2 regions of the Streptomyces sp. 891-h genome follow, and region 2 is predicted to be linked to the other one. Evidence: predicted binding sites of a transcription regulator. Region 2 holds the regulator's gene; the other holds the start of a gene.
The links. Region 2 encodes HrcA, which represses chaperone genes, less so after heat shock. Its sites were predicted from a motif close to TTNGCACTCNGNNNNNCNGAGTGCNAA; they were not measured.

Region 1: a site for HrcA is predicted at 3,239-3,265, ahead of groES (co-chaperone GroES). Genes of this name have one in related genera too.

Annotation. Positions count from the first base shown of each region.
Region 1 covers NZ_CP050693.1:2,917,672-2,928,292, reverse strand. Annotated here, with positions in the region: gene HC362_RS12500 (hypothetical protein) at 1-519, shown strand, start outside; gene HC362_RS12495 (hypothetical protein) at 509-1,864, shown strand; gene HC362_RS12490 (class I SAM-dependent methyltransferase) at 1,871-3,058, opposite strand; gene groES (co-chaperone GroES) at 3,416-3,724, shown strand; gene groL (chaperonin GroEL) at 3,913-5,544, shown strand; gene HC362_RS12475 (SDR family oxidoreductase) at 5,617-6,390, opposite strand; gene HC362_RS12470 (MOSC domain-containing protein) at 6,485-7,153, opposite strand; gene HC362_RS12465 (LysR family transcriptional regulator) at 7,235-8,149, shown strand; gene HC362_RS12460 (WhiB family transcriptional regulator) at 8,391-8,717, opposite strand; gene HC362_RS12455 (response regulator transcription factor) at 9,082-9,693, shown strand; gene HC362_RS12450 (sigma-70 family RNA polymerase sigma factor) at 10,072-10,621, shown strand, end outside.
Region 2 covers NZ_CP050693.1:5,149,101-5,159,721, forward strand. Annotated here, with positions in the region: gene HC362_RS22495 (response regulator) at 1-573, opposite strand, end outside; gene HC362_RS22500 (SpoIIE family protein phosphatase) at 875-2,794, shown strand; gene hemW (radical SAM family heme chaperone HemW) at 2,872-4,095, opposite strand; gene HC362_RS22510 (DUF3097 domain-containing protein) at 4,154-4,996, opposite strand; gene HC362_RS22515 (MBL fold metallo-hydrolase) at 5,032-5,814, opposite strand; gene hrcA (heat-inducible transcriptional repressor HrcA) at 6,058-7,074, shown strand; gene dnaJ (molecular chaperone DnaJ) at 7,075-8,208, shown strand; gene HC362_RS22530 (nitronate monooxygenase) at 8,408-9,493, shown strand; gene HC362_RS22535 (16S rRNA (uracil(1498)-N(3))-methyltransferase) at 9,490-10,227, shown strand; gene HC362_RS22540 (histidine triad nucleotide-binding protein) at 10,466-10,621, shown strand, end outside.

The DNA.
Region 1 (10,621 bases), 2.2 Mb from region 2:
GTGTGGGACTGTCTCGACGCCGCGACCCTCCTCCTCGACCAGGAGGGCGACAACAGGGTGGACGCCGACGCCGACGCGCCCACCCTCGCCGCCGGACTCGCCCTCATCCGCGCCGGCCGCGGGGCCCTCGACGACGGCCGCCACCACCGGGGAAGCGGCACCGGGCGCGTCCGGCTGTGCACACTCAACCCGCTCCACGGGCCCGCGACCGCCACCGGCAAGCTGAAGCTGCCCGGTGAGACCAGCGGGGCCCGGTCGCGTCCCGTCTGCGCCGGGTGCCGTGCCGCGCTCCACGTACGCGGCACCGCCTCGCCCAGCACGCGGGCAGCGCGGACCGCGGACGTCGTCGGGGCGCGTCTGCTGTGTCTGCGCGCCCCCGGCGCCGCCCGGTCCGCGCCGTACGAGCCCTACCACCGGGTTCCGGGCCCACTGGAGGCCCCGCAGGGCGTCGGCGGGGGCCAGGGGCCGACCACTGAAGAGATCGTCCGTCGTGTACGGGAGCAGCTAGGTGTCCACTGAGCTTCGCGCCACACCCGGCGCCCCCTCCGCCCGCCCCGCCCGTCCCGCTCGACTGGCGGCAGCCGTACTCGCGCTCGTCCTCGCCGCGCTCGCCCTGGCGCTCGGTACGGCGGGCCGCGCCGCTGCCGCCGACGACAGCCCCGCGCAGCGGATCGCCGACGGGCTCCGCGAGTCACCCGTCTACGTCGACCCGTCGTACGAGCAGGCGTTCCCGACCGACCAGCAGCGCCGGCTGGCGAAGAAGATCAAGGCGTCGGGCCTGCCGGTACGGGTCGTCGTCGTCCCGTTCGTCTCCGGGGACGCCTGGGACGGCGACCCGGAGAAGATGGTCGACGTCGTGCACCCCCGGATGGGCGAGGGGTCGGACAAGGAAGCCGTCTATATGACCCTCAGCAGGACCGAGGGCTTCCTGAACGGCTACGAGTTCCCCCGCAACGGCAAACACGAGGCATTCTGGGGCGTCGCGGCAGTGGGCCACCAGGAGGACATGAAGGGCAAGAGCCTCTACGCGAAGTTCTCCCGGGCGCTGGAGATCGTGAAATCCGGCGACGGCGACAAGGTGTACGAGAAAGCCACCAAGGATCTGCACGGCGACCGCCCCTCGTCGGGCGGCGGGCTGTCCCCGGTGCTGCTCACCGTGCTGATCGCCGCGGCGGCGGCCGTGCTCCTCGCCGCCGTACTGGGCTACCGCACCGTGCGCACCCACCGCGCCCGCACCTCGGCCCGCGCGCCGTTCACCTCGCCGCGCTCCGTCTTCGCGACCGCGCGCAAGACGGGCGTACGCGACCTGCGCAAGCGCGCCCAGCGCGAACTCCTCGCGTACAACAAGGAACTTCTCGCCCACGAGCCGAGCGAGGACGGCGCCGACAGCGACCTGCTCCAGCTCTCCCTCGACGCCTACGCCGCCGCAGGCAAGGTGCTGGACGAGGCACAGGACATACCCGACCTGGCCGGTGTCCTCGCGCTCATCCACGAGGGACGGGGCGCGCTGCACCGGTCCGAGCCGTCCGCGTCGGCCTCCGCGCTGCCGCTGTGCTTCTTCCACCCGCTGCACGGCCCCGCCGCCAAGCGGGTCACCTGGCGCCCGCTGGGCCGCCGCGAGTCGCTGGACGTGTCGGCCTGCGCCGACTGCGCCGCCGCTGTGGCCGCACGCCGCGCGCCGGAAGTCCTCACCCAGGCCCACGGGGACGTCCGCCAGGCCCACGGTGACGTTCGCATCCCGTACTTCGAAGTCCCGCCTGAGTCCAGCCTGTGGGCCGCCACCGGCTACGGCTCCCTCACCGCGGAAACCCTGACCGAACGAGTGATGCGCGGCGACTTCACCAGGACCTCGCGCAGGCCCTGATCCGGGTCAGCGCAGCGGGTGGCCCAGCAGCATGCTGGGCGCGCCCGCGACGCGGGTCAGGAACACGGTGCAGGAGCCGCTCGCCGCCTTCGGGTCCAGCTTCAGCTTCCGCCGCAGCTCCTCGGGCTCCACCGCCGAGCCGCGCTTCTTGACGGTGACGACGCCGACGCCGCGCTCCCGCAGCAGCGCGCGCAGCTTCTTGACGTTGAACGGCATGACGTCGGTGATCTCGTACCCGGTCGCGTACGGCGTGGAGTGCGCGGCGTCCGCCGTCACATAGGCGATCGTCGCGTCGATCAGCCGCCCCGCCACCTGCTCGGCCAGCTCGGCGACCAGGTGGGCGCGGATCACCGCGCCGTCCGGCTCGTAGAGGTAGCGGCCCACCTCGCCCACCTCGGGGTCGGGCAGCCCGCGCCCGGCCAGCGTGTCCCCGGCGGGCAGGAGGGTCGCCCGTACCCCGCCCGGGTCCACCCGGCCGGGGCCGAACCACAGCACCGCCTCCTTGACGTCCCCGCCGTACGAGACCCACTCGGCCTCCGCCTGCTCCGGCACCGCCTCGTGCGGAATACCCGGCGCCACCTTCAGCGCGGCCAACGGCGCCGCACCGGCCGTCTCCACGGCCCAGCTCAGCGGCGGGGAGTACGCCTCCGGGTCGAACACCCGGCCCCGCCCGGTACGGCGTGCCGGGTCGGCGAAGACCGCGTCGTAGCCGTCGGTGGCCACCTCGGTGACATCCGCGCAGCGCACCTCGACGAGACCGCCGAGCCCCAGCGCCTCGGCGTTGGCGCGGGCCACCGCGCACGTCACCGGCGAGCGGTCGACGGCCAGCACCCGGATGCCCTCCCGGGCGAGCGCCAGCGCGTCGGCGCCGATGCCGCAGCACAGGTCGACGGCGCTGCGGACGCCGAGCCGCCGCATCCGCCGGGCCCGGTGCGCCGCCACCGGGGTGCGGGTGGCCTGTTCGAGCCCGTCAGCGGTGAAGTACAGCTCGTGCGCCTCGGCGGGGCCGAACTTGGCCTCGGCGCGGCCGCGCAGCCGGCTCTGCGCCAGCGCCGCCGAGACGAGCGCGGGCTCGTACCGCTGCCGCAGCCGTGTCGCCACGGCCAGCTCCTGCGCCGGCTCGACACCCCGCACCTGGCGCAACAGCGCCTGCCCCTCGTCGGAGAGCAACCGCGCGAAAACCTCACCATCCACCCACCCATTGTCCCGCCCCACCAGAAGCGCCCCGCCAGGGGCGCCCCGTCAGGGGCGCGGGGAACTGCGCGATCAACCACAACGAAGGCGCGCCCGGCAAACGCCCGCAACCCCAACGGCGAATCCCCGCAGAAAACCGGGAGAGGGGGCGCCCCCTCACATCGCCACAAGCCGGTGCGGCTAGCACTCCGCTTGACCGAGTGCTAAGCCAGGCATAATCTCAACCTTGGCACTCTCCCCGTGGGAGTGCCAGCAGTACGCGACGGGCAGATCCGGCACCCGCGACGACGGATCTACCAGGTCGCCACCCCAGACATAAGACCCCGTTTTGAGATCTCCGAAGGGGGAGGTCGGATCGTGACGACCGCCAGCTCCAAGGTTGCCATCAAGCCGCTCGAGGACCGCATCGTGGTCCAGCCGCTCGACGCCGAGGAGACCACGGCCTCTGGCCTGGTCATCCCGGACACCGCCAAGGAGAAGCCCCAGGAGGGCACCGTCCTGGCCGTGGGCCCGGGTCGCTTCGAGGACGGCAACCGCCTGCCGCTCGACGTGTCCGTCGGCGACATCGTGCTGTACAGCAAGTACGGCGGCACCGAGGTGAAGTACAGCGGCGAGGAGTACCTCGTCCTCTCGGCCCGCGACGTTCTCGCGATCGTCGAGAAGTAACGGCGAGAAGCAGTACGGACTACGGACGCAGCCGCGCTCTCTCCAGCTTCCCAGCGGCAGCGTGCAGTCGAAACGCGCCCTGGTGCCCGCTCCTCGTGCGAGGTAGCAGGGACCAGGGCGCGGCTCGTACGGGCCGATACGCGCGCGTACGAGACGTGCGAGACGTGTGAGAGGACACAACAGCTTCCATGGCGAAGATCCTGAAGTTCGACGAGGACGCCCGTCGCGCCCTTGAGCGCGGTGTCAACAACCTCGCCGACACCGTGAAGGTGACCATCGGCCCCAAGGGCCGCAACGTCGTCATCGACAAGAAGTTCGGCGCCCCCACCATCACCAACGACGGCGTCACGATCGCCCGTGAGGTGGAGGTCGAGGACCCCTACGAGAACCTGGGCGCCCAGCTCCTGAAGGAGGTGGCGACCAAGACCAACGACATCGCGGGTGACGGCACCACCACCGCCACGGTGCTGGCTCAGGCGCTGGTCCGTGAGGGGCTGCGCAACGTCGCCGCCGGTGCCTCCCCGGCCGCCCTGAAGAAGGGCATCGACGCCGCCGTCAGCGCCGTCTCGGACGAGCTGGTCTCCACGGCCCGCCCGATCGACTCCAAGGAGGACATCGCCTCCGTCGCCGCCCTGTCCGCGCAGGACAAGCAGGTCGGTGAGCTGATCGCCGAGGCGATGGACAAGGTCGGCAAGGACGGCGTCATCACCGTCGAGGAGTCCCAGACCTTCGGCCTGGAGCTGGACTTCACCGAGGGCATGGCCTTCGACAAGGGCTACCTCTCGCCCTACTTCGTCACCGACCAGGAGCGGATGGAGGCCGTCCTCGACGACCCCTACATCCTGATCCACCAGGGCAAGATCAGCTCCATCCAGGACCTGCTGCCGCTGCTCGAGAAGATCATGCAGGCGGGTGGCTCCAGGCCGCTGCTGATCATCGCCGAGGACGTGGAGGGCGAGGCCCTCTCCACCCTCGTCGTCAACAAGATCCGCGGCACCTTCAACGCCGTCGCCGTCAAGGCGCCCGGCTTCGGTGACCGCCGCAAGGCCATGCTCGGCGACATGGCGACGCTGACCGGCGCCACCGTCATCGCCGAGGAGGTCGGCCTCAAGCTCGACCAGGCCGGTCTCGACGTGCTGGGCTCGGCCCGCCGCGTCACCGTCACCAAGGACGACACCACGATCGTCGACGGCGCCGGCAAGGCCGAGGACGTGCAGGGCCGCGTCGCCCAGATCAAGGCGGAGATCGAGACCACCGACTCCGACTGGGACCGCGAGAAGCTCCAGGAGCGCCTGGCCAAGCTGGCCGGCGGCGTGTGCGTCATCCGCGTCGGCGCCGCCACCGAGGTGGAGCTGAAGGAGAAGAAGCACCGCCTGGAGGACGCGATCTCCGCGACCCGCGCGGCCGTCGAGGAGGGCATCGTCTCCGGCGGTGGCTCCGCGCTCGTGCACGCGGCCAAGGTCCTGGAAGGCAGCCTCGGCAAGGAGGGCGACGAGGCGACCGGTGTCGCCACCGTCCGCCGCGCCGCCGTCGAGCCGCTGCGCTGGATCGCCGAGAACGCGGGCCTGGAGGGCTACGTCATCACCGCCAAGGTCGCGGAGCTGGAGGCCGGCCAGGGCTTCAACGCCGCCACCAGCGAGTACGGCGACCTGATCAAGGCCGGCGTCATCGACCCGGTCAAGGTGACGCGCTCCGCGCTGGAGAACGCCGCCTCGATCGCCTCGCTGCTGCTGACGACCGAGACGCTGGTCGTCGAGAAGCCGGCCGAGGAAGAAGAGTCCGCCGCGGGCCACGGCCACGGCCACGGTCACGCCCACTGAGGCACCTGGTCTCCTGGCGAGGGCGCACTCCACTGCGGGGTGCGCCCTCTCTGCTGCGCGGGGTGCGGTTCCCTACTTCGGGCCGTACTTCCGCCCCGTCGTCGACGAAGCCCGCGCCAGCACCCCGCGCGGCAGCAGCTTCGAAGCCCCCAGCAGCGCCTTGTAGCGCGGGTCCGGCACGGACAACGTGCGCCCCCGCGCAAGGTCCCGCAGTGCCGTCTCGACCACCTGGTCGGCATCCAGCCACATCCACTTGGGGATGTCCCCGGAGTCCATCCCGGCCCGCTCGTGGAACTCCGTACGGACGAATCCGGGGCACAGCGCCAGCAGCCGTACGCCCCGGCCGGCGAGGTCCTTCGCCGCTCCCTGGGTGAACTGGGTGACCCACGCCTTGGAGGCGCCGTACGTCCCGCGAGGGAAGAACGCGGCGACGGACGCGACGTTGACGACCCCGCCGCGTCCCCGTTCGCACATGGACTCCGTGGCGGCGGACGTCAGCCGCAGCACCGCTTCACAGTGCACCTTGAGCATCTTCAGCTCGTCGGCGAGGGGTACTTCCAGATAGCGGCCCTTGTTGCCGAACCCTGCGTTGTTGACCAGCAGATCGACCGGGTGTTCGCGGTCCTTCAGCCGGTCCTCGACGGCGGTGATGCCCTTCTCCGTCGCCAGGTCGGCGGTGACGACGTCGGCCTCAACGCCGTGCCGGTCGTGCAGTTCGGTCGCCTCGCGCCAGAGCCGGTCGGTGTCCCGTGCGACGAGCACGAGGTGGTAGCCGCGGCCCGCGAGCCGCCGGGCGAAGGCGGCGCCGATGCCGGCGGTGGCTCCCGTGATGAGTGCAGTGGTCATGCGGGCCACGCTATCGGCCTGCGCCGAGCCCGGACGCTCGTGCAAGCCCCGGACCCGGCAGTGGGCGTGGCACCACGTCAGGTGTGGCGAGCCGTCAGCTCCCGATACGCCGCAGCGCCTTCTCCCGTGCCTTGGGGTCCAATGCCTCGCCGGCCGCGAGGACACGCGGCAGCAGTTCGGGCTCCAGGGTCAGCGAGCGGAACAGCAGGCTGACCGAGACCTCGTGGTCCGGGCGGTGGACGACGGAGACCGGGTCGCCCGCGCGCACCTCGCCGGGCTCGACGACCCGCAGATACGCACCGGGCATGCGCCGGTTCATGAACCGCTTCATCCAGCCCTGTTCGCCGAGCCAGCCCGCGAACGTCCGGCAGGGGATGCGCATGGAGCAGACCTCCAGCAGCGGCCCGGTGCCGGGGGCGCCGAGCTGCCAGCGCTCGCCGATGAGGGCGTCGTCGACGGGGACGTCACGCGTGGTGAGGTTCTCCCCGAAGACCCCGTTGGGCAGCTTCCGGCCCAGCTCGCCCTCCCAGAAGTCGAGCTCTTCGCGGGCGAAGGCGTAGACCGCCTGCTCCTCCCCGCCGTGGTGGCGCAGATCGCCGATGGTGTCCCCGGCCAGCCCGCTGCCGCCGGTGCCGCGCGGTCCTGGCGCGGCGACGGCCACGGGGCCTTCGGTCGGCTGTTTGTCGATGCCGGTCCACTGGCCCTCGGCGTCGGTGTGCTCGGAGCGGTGGGGCTTGGCGAGGTTCACGGAAAGCAGCTGCATGTGCCGAGGCTATCGACGGCTTCCCCAAGCCGCTAACCGGAATTTCCGCCCGGTACCCAAGGCAGCCTTATGCTCGGTGTCATGATCGAGCCCCGTCATCTGCGTGTCCTGCGCGCGGTCGCCACCACCGGTTCCTTCTCGGCGGCGGCCCGCGAGCTGGGCTGCACCCAGCCCGCCGTCAGTCAGCAGATGAAGGCGCTGGAGGCCACCACCGGCACCCCGCTGCTGGTGCGTGCCGGACGGGAGATGCGGCTGACGGAGGCGGGGGAGGCGCTGGTACGGCACGCCACGGGGATTCTGGCGGGTCTGGCGGCGGCCGAGGAGGAGGTCGCGGCGTTGGCCGGGCTGCGCGCGGGGCGGGTGCGGCTGGTGTCCTTCCCGAGCGGGAGTTCGACCCTGGTGCCCACCGCTGTCGCGGCGATGCGGGCCGACCACCCGGGCACCCGGGTCTCGCTGGTGGAGGCCGAGCCGCCGCGCTCGGTGGAGATGCTGCAGGCCGGGGACTGCGAGATCGCGCTGGCCTTCCGCTACGAGGCGGCGCCCTGGGGGCACCTCCCGGCCGAAGGCCGGGGGAGGGAGGACCTGGTGGTACGGCCGCTGCTGACCGACCGGCTGGTGGGGCTGGTACCCGAGGGTCATCCGTTCGCGGACGCCGAGGAGGTCGACATCGGCACGCTGGCCGAGGAGCCCTGGGTCGCGGGGTGCCCGCGCTGCCGCCAGCACCTCGTGCAGGTGTGCGAGGCGGCGGGGTTCACGCCGCGGATCGACTTCGCGACCGACGACTACCCGGCGGTGGTGGGCCTGGTCGGCGCGGGCCTGGGGGTCGCCGTCCTGCCGGAGCTGGCCGTGGAGTCCGTACGGCCGCGGGGGACGCGGGCCGTGCGGGTTGTCCCCGCGGTGCAGCGCGAAGTGGTGGCCCTCACCTTGCCGGACCTCGCCCAGGTGCCGGCCGTCGCCGCAATGCTGGACCGCCTGGCGGCGGCCGCCCGCCGATGAGGCTGCTCGCCGCCGATGAGGGGCTGCCCCTGTTCGCTGTTTGCGGGCTGCGGGTGAGTTGTGGCTGTGGGGGCACCTCCCGGCCGGAGGCTGGGGGAGCAGTTCCCCGCGCCCCTGAGGGGCAGTCCCTCCCGCTGTGCTTGGGAGGTCTGCGCCTGGGGGCACCTCCCGGCCGGAGGCTGGGGAGCAGGGCTGGCAAGCGCAGCCCCCACGCCGGGTGCGCGGGGTGGGTGGACCAGCCCTAGTCCTCAGGGGGCGGGTCCGCCGTGTGGTGGGCGGTCACCAGGCGATTGCGGGCGCGGCCCAACAACTCTTCGCGCTCATCCTCGGTGAGCCCGCCCCAAACCCCGTAGGGCTCCCGCACCTGGAGCGCGTGCGCCGCGCACTCGGAGCGCACCGGGCAGCGCATGCACACCTCCTTGGCCGACGCCTCACGCGCACTGCGGGCGGCGCCGCGTTCCCCCTCGGGGTGGAAGAACAGCGAACTGTCCACCCCGCGGCAGGCTGCCAGAAGCTGCCAGTCCCACAGATCCGCGTTGGGGCCGGGAAGGCGGGAGAAGTCTGCCATCGCGTTTCTCCTGAGTGCTGCTGGGGTGATCTGACACTCGTGCGTAAATATGACTCTTTCGCGAATCTAGCGATCGATCTCACAAAACGGAAGGAATGCATCTGAATAGGGCACTTCGGGATGGAAGGGGCGTTGGGTCGAGGAAAGCCAGGATGTTGCTGCTCCGTGTGCGAGTGCTCACGTAGAGTGCTGATGTCGGTGACCGGAAGCCGTAACTCTTTCGGGTGACCGTCGTTGAGAGAGCGAAAGCGATTGGCTCGGAACCGGCCGGGCATGCACGTCCGAGGCCGTCAATCGCGCAGGTGACGATTCTCAAAGCAGCCTGGAGGCTCAAGGTGATGCGCATCAGCAGCGGAGGGCGGCCATGACATCCGTCCTCGTATGCGACGACTCCCCGCTCGCCCGAGAGGCCCTGCGCCGCGCGGTCGCGACCGTGCCCGGCGTCGAGCGTGTGACGACGGCGGCCAACGGCGAGGAAGTCCTCCGCCGCTGGGGCGCCGACCGGTCCGACCTGATCCTGATGGACGTGAGGATGCCCGGCCTGGGCGGAGTGGAGACCGTCCGCCGGCTGCTCTCCGCCGACCCCGGCGCCCGCATCATCATGCTGACGGTGGCCGAGGACCTCGACGGCGTCGCCCTGGCCGTCGCGGCAGGCGCCCGCGGCTATCTGCACAAGGACGCGTCCCGGGCCGAACTGCGCGCGACCGTCACCCAGGCCCTGGCCGACCCCACCTGGCGGCTCGCCCCGCGCCGGCTGCGCTCGGCCGAGATGGGCGCGGCGCCGACGCTGACAGCGCGCGAGATCCAGGTGCTGGAAGGCATGAGCCACGGCCGCTCCAACGCGGAGATCGGACGTGAGTTGTTTCTCTCCGAGGACACGGTCAAGACGCACGCCAGGCGGCTGTTCAAAAAACTCGGCGCCTCGGACCGCGCGCACGCGGTGGCGCTCGGCTTCCGCTGGGGTCTCGTCCGCTGACCAGGTTCGGGGCGCCCGTCAGGGGGCACTCCCCCAGCTGCTGCCGGGGGAACCCCCGCCCAGCCGGAGGCTGGGGGACGGCGGCCCGCAGCCTCGCCGGACTCCCGCTCGCCCGCCCGCTCGTCCGCGCCCGGCGCCGGTCGCAGACGGGTGGGACGGCGGCCCTCGGCCGGGTCGGGGTCCCCGCGGATTCCCCCGCGGCAGCCGGGAAATCTCGCGCGTGCCGCATGCTTGTTGTATGGAGTTCCTCGGGGACCGGTCGGTCAGGCGTGAGGGGAGGGCGTGGACATGAGGGCCAGTGCGCCTGCTCATAACGCTTCGGCTCACATCTACGAGCGCGGTGCGGCGAACCGCGCGGCATCGGTGCACCATGGACCGATGCGCGACGAGGAGAACGGGCCACAGCCCGCGGCCGCGGACGCGGCCGAGGTCGCGAAGGTCAGCAAGCTCGTCCAACGGGCGGTCGAGGGCGACCGCCAGGCCACGCACGATCTGCTCGCCCACGTTCATCCACTGGCTCTGCGCTACTGCCGTACCCGGCTGACGAGACTGCCGGGTGACGCGCGTCACTTCGTCGACGACCTCGCGCAGGAAGTCTGTATCGCGGTGCTCTGTGCCCTGCCGCGCTACCGCGACACCGGAAAGCCGTTCGAGGCGTTCGTCGTCGCCATCGCCCAGCACAAGGTCGCCGATCTGCAGCGGGCCGCCATGCGCGGGCCCGGTTCCACCGCCGTGCCCTCGGACGAGATGCCCGAGCGGCCCGACGACTCCCTCGGCCCTGAGGAGCGGGCGCTGCTCTCCAGCGACGCCGAGTGGGCCAAGAAACTGCTGGCCAACCTGCCCGAACACCAGCGCGAGCTGGTGCTGCTGCGGGTCGCCGTGGGGCTGACGGCCGAGGAGACCGGGCAGATGCTGGGAATGTCACCCG
Region 2 (10,621 bases):
CGCTTCGGCCAGCGCGGCGACCTCGCGGGCCAGCCGGGCGGTGTCGGCCGTACCGCCGGCCGCCAGGTGGCTCTCCACCGCCGCCAGGCGGCCGGCGAAGTCGTCCAGCCGGTGCTGCTCCTCCTCCAGCAGTCGGCGTAACCGGCGGTTCTTGCTGTACAGATCGAGGAACACCGCGACCTTGGTGCGCAGCACCCAGGGGTCGAACGGCTTCCTCAAGTAGCCCACGGCGCCCATCGCGTAGCCACGGTAGGCGTAGCCGGCGTCCTGCGCGGTCTCGTCCCCGGTCAGGAAGATGATCGGGACATCTTTCGTCTGCTCGCACCGCTTGATGCGCTGCGCCGTCTCGAAGCCGTCCATTCCCGGCATCGCCGTATCCAGCAGGACCAGTGCGAACTCCTGCCGCAGCAGCGCCCGCATCGCCTCCTGGCCGGACCGTGCCCGCACCAGCGGCACATCGAGGACGCCGAGCACGGCCTCCAGCGCGACGAGGTTGTCCTCCATGTCGTCGACGAGCAGGATGCCGGCGTCATGTCCGGCGCCGCCGGTATGCGCTGGGGATTCTGTGGTCATTGCCGCCCCGTTGGCTGTCGTGGTTCCGGGCCGGTCGCGCACCGAGCGCCGATCGCGGACCGGGAAAGGACCGGGAATGGACCTGGACAAGGACCGGGAACGGGACCTGGGAAGGCGAGCAGAGTACCCGGCGGTTGCCCGATGTCAACCGTTCACAGCGGAAAACGGCGGTGTTCGGCCACGATTTCCGTGACTCCGTGCGTATGACCGGGCCCCTTCTGTCACCCTTGCTCTACCGCGCCGAGCGCGGTGAGGGAACGGCCGGGGGGAGTGCCCGGGGGAGAGCCCGGGGAGGGGTGCGATGGACAGCGCGGACGAGGCGGACACCACAGCGGCGGACAGGCAGCACAGGGCGGACAGCACGGCCACGGCACCTCCGTCGGATGCGTTACAGCCCGGCGGTGAACTGCCGCACGCCATCCGTACCGAACTGCCGGGCAACGCGCTCGCGGCCTCAGCTGCGCGCGGCTTCGCACACGCCGTGCTCGACAGATGGGGCGTGCGCGGCACCTGCGCCGAGGACACGGTGTTACTGGTCAGCGAACTGGTGACCAACGCCGTCGTGCACGCGGGCACCTCGGTCGAGGTGGAGTGCCGCTACGCCGCCGGGGTCGTCTACGCGGAGGTCGCCGACCGCCACCCCGCCCGCCGGGTGGCCGCGCACGGTGAGGAGGGCCACGGGCTGCGGCTGGTCGGGGCGCTGGCCAAGGAGTGGGGCATCAGCTATCGCAGGGACCGTAAGGCCGTATGGTTCCAACTCGGTCCCGCACCGCACGCTCTGCCGGCCGACGAGGACGAGCCGGGCACGATCGCGTCCCACTGCCCGCCCGGCGAGCGCCTGCCCGGAGTCTCCGCGTATGGCGAATTCCCGCCGCTCGAATTCCCCGCGCCGTCCGGAACCCCCGCGCCGTGCGAGTTCCCGCCCGGCGGGGCCGGTCCCGGAGCGGCCTGCCCCGGCGAAGCCCCGGCCGCCCCCTCGGACGGGTACCGCGAGTGGACCGGCAACGGCGCGCTCTCCTTCCTCGCCGAGGCGTCCGACCTGCTGGCCGGGCACACCGACGAGGACAAGGTCGCCTCGCTCGCCGGGCAGCTGATGGTGCCGCGCTTCGCGGACTGGTGCGCCGTATGGCTGCGGGACGACGAGCGCTCCCGGGTGCCCCGGCTGGCCCGGGTCTGGCACGCGCAGGAGAGCCGTATCGAGGAGCTGCGCGCCGAACTCGCCGGACAGCCGCCCGTCCCCGCGGCCGGCGTGCTGCCCGGCCAGGCGTCCCCCTGGTGCCGGCCCGGCGAAGCGTCGGACGGTACGCCGCAGGGCGCCTCGGTCCTGTGCGAGCTGGTCGTCGGCGGCCGCCCCGTGGGCGCGCTGGTGATCGGGCGCGCCGGGCTGCTGCGGATACCGGACGAAGTGCTGGGACTGGTCGAGGACTTCGCACGCCGGGTGGCGCTCGCCGTGCTCTCCGCGCGCCGCTACGCGCTCCAGGCGAACATCAGCCAGATCCTCCAGCGCGGGCTGCTGCCCCGCGAGAAGATGCACGTGCCAGGGCTCGACACCGCGCTCGTCTACGAGCCGGCGGGCGAGGGCGCCTGGGCGGGCGGTGACTTCTACGATCTGCTGCGGCTGCCCGACGGCCGCTGGCGCTTCGCGCTCGGCGATGTGTGCGGCAACGGCCCGGAGGCGGCCGTGGTCACCGGACTGGCCCGCCCCGTGCTGCGGCTGCTCGCCAGGGAGGGCCACTCGGTTCCCGAGACCCTGGACAGGCTCAACCGGGAGGTGGGCGAGCAGGCGCGGTTCCTCTCGGTCGTCTACGGCGAACTGTCCTTCCGGGACGGGCTGGTGGACTGCACGCTCACCTGCGCCGGGCACCCGCTGCCGCTCGTCAGGGACGCCGCGGGGACGGTGTGGACGCCCGCGCGGCCCCAGTTGCTCCTGGGCATCGCACAGCAGGTCAGCTACGAGTGCCAGTCCTTCACACTGCGTCCCGGCGACACCCTGCTGTGCGTCACCGACGGGGTGACCGAACGCCGCAGCGGCCGCCGGCTGTTCGACGACGGTGACGGTCTCGCGGCCCGGTTCGCCGCCTGTACGGGACTGGACGCGGCGGCCACGGCCGAGCACCTGCGCCGAGCGGTGTACGCCTTCGCGCCCGACCTGCCCGCCGACGACCTGGCCATGCTGGTGCTGCGGGTGCCGGAACCGGCCGAGGCCGTACTCGACGGCTGACCGCACCGGGAAACGACTGCGCCCCCGGCCCCGGGAAACGGCTGCGCCCCGGTCCCCGGGAAACTCCGGCCCGCCGCTCAGTCCACCAGGTCCCTGACCACCGCGTCCGCCAGCAGCCGGCCCCGCAGCGTGAGCACCGCACGCCCCTCGTCGTACGGGCCCGGTTCCAGCAGGCCCTCTTTCCGGGCCCGCTCAGCGGCCCGCGCACCCTGGGGCGCGAGCAGCGAGAGCGGGCAGCCCCGGCTGAGCCGTAGCTCCAGCAGGATCCGCTCGACGCGCCTGTCCTCGGCGGTGAGCAGCTCGCGCCCCGCGCCGGGCGAGCGGCCCTCGGCCATGGCCTGCGCGTACCCGGCGGGGTGCTTGACGTTCCACCAGCGCACGCCGCCCACATGGCTGTGCGCGCCGGGGCCGACGCCCCACCAGTCGGCGCCCGTCCAGTACAGCTCGTTGTGCCGGCAGCGGGCGGCCTGCTGGCCTCCGGCCGCCCAGTTGGAGACCTCGTACCACTCCATACCGGCCGCCGTCAGGCGCTCCTCGGCGATCAAGTAGCGGTCAGCGTGCACGTCGTCGTCGGTCATCGGCACCTCGCCCCGCCGGATACGCCTGGCCAGCTGGGTGCCCTCCTCCACGATGAGCGCGTACGCGGAGATGTGGTCGGGCCCCGCGGCCAGCGCGGCGTCCAGGGAGGCGCGCCAGTCCTCGTCCGTCTCGCCCGGCGTGCCGTAGATCAGGTCGAGGTTCACATGGGAGAAGCCCGCCTTGCGCGCCTCCGCGACGCACTCCTCGGGGCGCCCGGGGGTATGCGTACGGTCCAGCACACGCAGCACGTGCGGGCGGGCGCTCTGCATACCGAAGGAGACCCGGTTGAAGCCCTGGTCGCGCAGCTCGGCGAGGTAGTCCGGATCCACCGACTCGGGGTTCGCCTCGGTGGTGACCTCGGCGCCGTCGGCCAGCCCGAACTCGTCCCTGACCGCCGCGAGCATCCTGCCCAGATCGGCGGCGGGGAGCAGGGTGGGCGTGCCGCCGCCGACGAACACCGTCTCGACCCGGCGTGGATCGTCCCCGAGCACCTTGCGGGCCAGCCGGATCTCCCAGGCGGCCTGCTCCGCGTAGCCCTCACGGGAGGTTCCGCCCAGCTCGGTGGCGGTGTAGGTGTTGAAGTCGCAGTAGCCGCAGCGGGTGGCGCAGTACGGGACGTGCAGATAGAAGCCGAGCGGGCGGCCGGCGGCGCCGTCGAGCGCCTGCGGGGGCAGCGAACCGTCGCGGGGCACGGGCTCGCCGTCGGGAAGTGCGGAGGGCATGCTCCCATTGTCCGGCACCGCCGGGTGTCCTACGGGGCAGCGGCCGATGTGCGCACCGTCACACGGTGACGAAGTCGATCAGTTCTTCGACGCGGCCCAGCAGCGCGGGCTCCAGGTCCTTGTAGGAGCGGACCCGGCCCAGCAGCCGCTGCCAGGCGGCGCCGGTGTTCTCTGGCCAGCCCAGGGCCCGGCACACCCCGGTCTTCCAGTCCTGGCCGTGCGGCACCCGAGGCCAGGCCCGGATGCCGGCGGACTCCGGCTTCACGGCTTCCCAGATGTCGATATAGGGGTGCCCCACCACCAGGACGTGGTCCCCGCTCACCTCGGCGGCGATCCGCGACTCCTTCGAGCCGGGCACCAGGTGGTCGACCAGCACCCCGAGCCGGGCATCGGGGCCGGGCGAGAACTCCTCGACGACGGCGGGCAGGTCGTCGACGCCCTCCAGATACTCCACGACCACCCCCTCGATCCGCAGATCGTCGCCCCAGACCTTCTCGACCAGCTCGGCGTCGTGCCGTCCCTCGACGTAGATACGCCCGGCGCGCGCCACCCGGGCCCGCGCGCCGGGCACGGCCAGGGAGCCGGAGGCGGTCAGCCGAGGCCCGGCCGCCGCGGCCGCTGCGCCGCCACCGGAACCGGTCCGGGGGCGTACGAGCGTCACCGTGCGCCCCTCCAGCAGAAAGCCCGCCGGTGCCATCGGGAAGACCCGGTGCTTGCCGAAGCGGTCCTCGAGGGTGACCGTCGGGCCCTCGGCCGTCTTCTCACACCGCACGACAGCCCCGCAGAACCCGGTGCTGACCTCCTCCACCACCAGGTCCGGCTCGGCGGCCACCTCGGGCACGGCCCGCTTCCGCCTCCAAGGAGGGGTGAGGTCGGGGTTGTCGTAACGGCTGCTGCGCATGCCGCACATTCTGCTACGCGCCCGGTGCCGGGCGGCTACATCCCGTACGACGCGAACCGGTGTGCCAGCTCCTCCCGTTGTGCCCGGACGAACTCCGCGTCGACCACTGCCCCGTGCCCCGGTACGTAGACCGCGTCCTCGCCGCCCAGCGCGAGCAGCCGGTCCAGCGCGGCGGGCCAGCGTGAGGGGTGCGCGTCGGGTCCCGCCTGGGGCGTGCCGGACTCCTCGACCAGGTCGCCGCAGAAGACGACGTCGGGGGAGCCGGGCACCAGTACGGCCAGGTCGTGCTCGGTGTGCGCGGGGCCGACATTGACCAGTACGGCCTCGCGCCCGCCGCCCAGATCGAGGGTGAGCTGCCCGCTGACCGCGTGGTGCGGGCGCACCAGCACATCGGCGGCCTCCGCGGCCTCGTCCTCCAGCAGCCCGTTCGCCACGGCGTCGTCCCGCAGCACCTCGGCGCTCCGGCTCAACAGCTCGGCGGCGCCGACCGCCGCGTACACCTCGGCGCCGGAGAAGACGGCCGTGCCGAAGACGTGGTCGAAGTGCGGATGGGTGAGGACCACCCGCGTCACCCGGTTCCCCAGCCGTGCCCGCACATCCGCGCGGATCTCGGCGCCCTCCCGCAGCGAGGACCCGGCGTCGATCAGCAGCACGCCGCCGTCGCCGCCGTCACTGCCTTCGACGCTGACGGCGCCCACCGTCGCGTCCCACTGCGGCAGTCTGCGCCGCAGCACCCCGGGCGCGAGCTGCTCCCAGCGCCGGTCGCCGGCGTCACCGGCCGACGAATTCTGCCTGGTGTCTTCCCCGAACGGCTGCATGGGACGACGCTAACCGCAGCCCGGCGACGGCGCCCTCGGCGCACCGCCCCTCGGCGCACCGAAAGGAGCGGGCGGGGCCCGGTGGCGCGGTACCGTCGGGCCTGCGATCAGGCGGCCCTTGCCCTGGCCGTGGTGACCGGCCGTACACTGGCTCAGGGACTTGGCACTCCGGCACGAAGAGTGCCAGAGACAGACCGCCAGGAACGGGACTGAAGACCAGCGGCCGGACGGGAGGTGTGCGCCTTGCTCAGCGAGCGTCGACTTGAAGTCCTCCGCGCCATCGTCCAGGACTATGTGGGGACGGAGGAGCCGGTGGGCTCCAAAGCCCTCACGGAGCGTCACAACCTGAAGGTGTCCCCGGCCACCGTCCGCAACGACATGGCGGCGCTGGAGGAAGAGGGGTACATCGCCCAGCCGCACACCAGCGCGGGCCGGATCCCCACCGACAAGGGGTACCGCCTCTTCGTCGACAAGCTCGCCGGGGTCAAGCCGCTCTCGTCGCCCGAGCGGCGCGCCATCCAGAACTTCCTGGAGGGCGCCGTCGACCTCGACGACGTCGTCGGCCGTACGGTACGGCTGCTCGCGCAGCTCACCCGGCAGGTGGCCGTGGTGCAGTATCCGTCGCTGACCCGTTCGACGGTGCGCCACGTGGAGCTGCTGGGGCTGGCGCCCGCGCGGCTGATGCTGGTGCTGATCACCGACACCGGGCGGGTCGAGCAGCGGATGATCGACTGCCCGGCGCCGATCGGGGAGACGGTATTGGCGGACCTGCGCGCCCGGCTCAACAGCCGGGTCGTCGGTGAGCGCTTCACCGAGGTCCCGTCCCTGGTGCAGGACCTGCCCGAGGCGTTCGACGCCGACGACAGAGGCACGATCCAGACGGTCCTGGCCACCCTGCTGGAGACCCTGGTCGAGGAGACCGAGGAGCGGCTGATGATCGGCGGCACCGCCAATCTGACCCGCTTCGGGCACGACTTCCCGCTCACCATCCGGCCCGTACTGGAGGCCCTGGAGGAGCAGGTGGTCCTGCTGAAGCTGCTCGGAGAAGCCAAGGACCCGGGTATGACCGTACGAATCGGGCATGAGAACCAGCACGAGGGACTGAGTTCCACATCGGTCGTCTCGGTCGGTTACGGTTCGGGCGACGAAGCAGTCGCCAAACTCGGCGTGGTCGGACCGACCCGCATGGACTACCCCGGAACGATGGGAGCTGTACGCGCAGTGGCACGGTACGTCGGACAGATCCTGGCGGAGTCATAAGTGGCGACGGACTACTACGCGGTCCTCGGCGTGCAGCGTGACGCCTCGCAGGACGAGATCAAGAAGGCGTTCCGCAGACTCGCGCGCGAGCTGCACCCGGACGTCAACCCGGACCCGAAGACCCAGGAGCGGTTCAAGGAGATCAACACCGCTTACGAGGTGCTCTCGGACCCGCAGAAGAAGCAGGTCTACGACCTGGGCGGGGACCCGGCCTCGGGCGCGGCGGGCGGCGGAGCCGGCGGCTTCGGCGCGGGCTTCGGCAACTTCAGCGACATCATGGACGCCTTCTTCGGTACGGCGGCGCAGCGCGGCCCGCGCTCGCGCACCCGCCGGGGCCAGGACGCCATGATCCGGCTGGACATCGACCTCGAAGAGGCCGCGTTCGGCACCACCAAGGACATCCAGGTCGACACCGCCGTCGTCTGCAACAGCTGCAACGGCGACGGCGCGGCGCCCGGCACCTCGGCGCAGACCTGCGACATGTGCCGTGGCCGCGGTGAGGTCTCCCAGGTCACCCGGTCCTTCCTGGGCCAGGTCATGACCTCCCGGCCGTGCCCCCAGTGCCAGGGCTTCGGCACCGTGGTGCCGACCCCCTGCCCGGAGTGCGCGGGCGACGGCCGGGTGCGCTCGCGGCGCAGTCTGACGGTGAAGATCCCCGCCGGGGTGGACAACGGCACCCGCATCCAGCTCGCCGGCGAGGGTGAGGTCGGCCCGGGCGGCGGACCGGCCGGTGACCTGTATGTGGAGATCCACGAGAACGCCCACCCGGTCTTCCAACGCCGTGGTGACGACCTGCACTGCACTGTCACGATCCCCATGACGGCTGCGGCTCTCGGCACCAAGGTGCCGTTGGAGACGCTGGACGGCATGGAAGAGGTGGACATCCGGCCCGGCACCCAGTCCGGACAGTCGATTCCGCTCCATGAGCGGGGTATCACCCACCTGCGTGGGGGCGGTCGTGGCCAGTTGATCGTCCACGTGGAGGTGACGACGCCGACGAAGCTGGAGCCGGAGCAGGAGGAGCTTCTGCGTCGGCTGGCCAAGCTGCGTGGCGAGGAGCGCCCGACGGGCCAGTTCCAGCCGGGCCAGCAGGGCTTGTTCTCCCGTCTGAAGGATGCCTTCAACGGGCGGTGAGGGGCGGCTGTTTGTTTCGGCCGGGGGCCCGGGGGTTGTCCCCCGGGGGTGGGGTCAGCCGGGCCAGCAGGGCTTGTTCTCCCGTTTGAAGGATGCCTTCAACGGGCGGTGAGGTGCTGCCGCTGACCCGGCCGGGGGTCCGGGGGTCGCCCTGGATGGGTGCGGTCGGGTCGTGGTGGGGGCGTGACAGGATGTGGCCATGGCCAACTCGTCGCCCTCGATCTCCGAGCTGACTGCGCATCCCGTCATCCAGGCGCCGATGGCAGGCGGGGTCTCCCGTCCCGAGCTGGTCGCCGCGGTGAGCGAGGCGGGGGGTCTGGGTTTCCTGGCCGCCGGCTACAAGACGCCGGAGGCCATGTACGAGGAGATCCGGCAGCTCCGGCAGCTGACGGGGCGTCCGTTCGGCGTCAACCTCTTCATGCCGCAGCCCCCTACCACCGACCCGTCCGCGGTCGACGTCTACCGCGAACAGCTCGCCGGTGAGGCCGCCTGGTACGAGACGGAGCTGGGCGACACCGACTGCATGACGGACGACGCGTACGAGGCGAAGCTGGCGATCCTCTTCGACGACCCGGTACCCGTCGTCTCCTTCCACTTCGGCTGCCCCGCCCCCCGGGCGCTGGAGCGGTTCGCGGAGCTGGGCACCCGCACCATGGTGACCGCGACGTCGGTCGCCGAGGCGCGGGCCGTGCAGGCGGCCGGTGCGCACGCCGTGTGCCTGCAGGGCATAGAGGCGGGCGGACACCAGGGCACCCACCGCGACGACGCGCAGGGTGACCGGGGGAGCGGCGGTATCGGGCTGCTGTCACTCCTCACACAGGTCAGGGAGGCGGTGCGGCTCCCACTGGTCGCCGCGGGCGGGCTGATGCGCGGAGAGCAGATCGCCGCCGTCCTGGCCGCCGGTGCGGTGGCTGCGCAGTTGGGCACCGCCTTTCTGGCCACCGAGGAGTCCGGAGCACATCCGCTGCACAAGCGGGCGCTGACCGATCCGCTCTTCACCCGCACCGAGCTGACCCGGGCGTTCTCCGGACGCCCGGCGCGAGGGCTGGTCAACCGTTTCATCAGGGAGCACGGCCCGTACGCGCCCGCCGCCTATCCGCAGCTCCACTATCTGACGGCGGACCTGCGCAGGGCGGCGGCGAAGGCGGGGGACCCGCAGGCGATGGCGCTGTGGGCGGGTCAGGGGCACCGGCTGGCACGGGAGTTGCCCGCCGGGGAACTGGTGGAGGTGCTGGTGGCGGAGCTCGCCGAGGCGCGTGCCGCACTCTCGGAGGCGGCTTCGTGAGCGCGCCGGTCTTTCTCGCCGACTCCGGTCTTCTGCGTCCGGGCCCGGTGGTGCTGGACGGGCCGGAGGGGCGGCACGCCGTCTCGGTACGCAGACTGCGGCCGGGCGAGGAGGTCGTGCTGACGGACGGCGCGGGAACGGGCGCGTACGGGAGCGTGACAGCCGCCGAGGGCAAGGACCGGCTGACGGTCGACGTCCGCGAGGTCCGCCACGAGCCGGAACCCCGCCCCAGCCTCACCGTCGTCCAGGCGCTGCCCAAGGGCGACCGGGGCGAGTTGGCGGTGGAGACGATGACGGAGACGGGCGTGGACGCCGTCGTTCCGTGGGCCGCGTCGCGCGCGGTGACCCGGTGGAAGGGCGAGCGGGCGGCCAAGGCGCTCGCCAAGTGGCGGAACACGGCACGGGAGGCCGGGAAGCAGGCGCGTCGGCTCCGCTTTCCCGAGGTGACCGAGCTCGCCTCGTCGCGCCGGGTCGCCGAGCTGCTGGAGTCCGCGGACTTCGCCGGGGTGCTGCACGAGGAGGGCAGCACCCCGCTGGCCACCGCCGAGCTGCCGGTGGCGGGGGAGATCGTGCTGGTGGTGGGCCCCGAGGGCGGGGTAGCCCCGGAGGAACTGGAGCTGTTCGCCGAGGCGGGTGCCGCGCCGTTCCGGCTGGGGCCGAGCGTGCTGCGGACCTCGACGGCCGGTACGGCTGCCGCCGCCGTTGTGCTCGCCCGCTGCGGCCGCTGGAGCTGAGCGACCGGGCGCGGGCCGGACCTGGGCCCAGGACCCGGTCCTGGGCCCGGACCCGGTCCTGGGCCCGGACCCGGTCCTGGGCCCGGACCCGGTCCTGGGCCCGGACCCGGTCCTGGGCCCGGACCCGGTCCTGGGCCCGGGACCCGGACCCGGAACCGGTCCTGGGGACGAGGGCGGGGCGCGGCGGGCCCCGAGCCGCACGCCGGGGCGCTGACGGGTGCTCGGGTAACATCCCGGCATGGCTTCCAACGGAGAACCGCAGCCGGACTGCCTGTTCTGCAAGATCGTCGCGCGTGAGGTGCCCGCGACGCTGGTGCGGGAGACCGACACGACCGTCGCGTTCCGGGACATCAACCCGCAGGCGCCCACCCATGTGCTGGTGATTCCCAAGGCG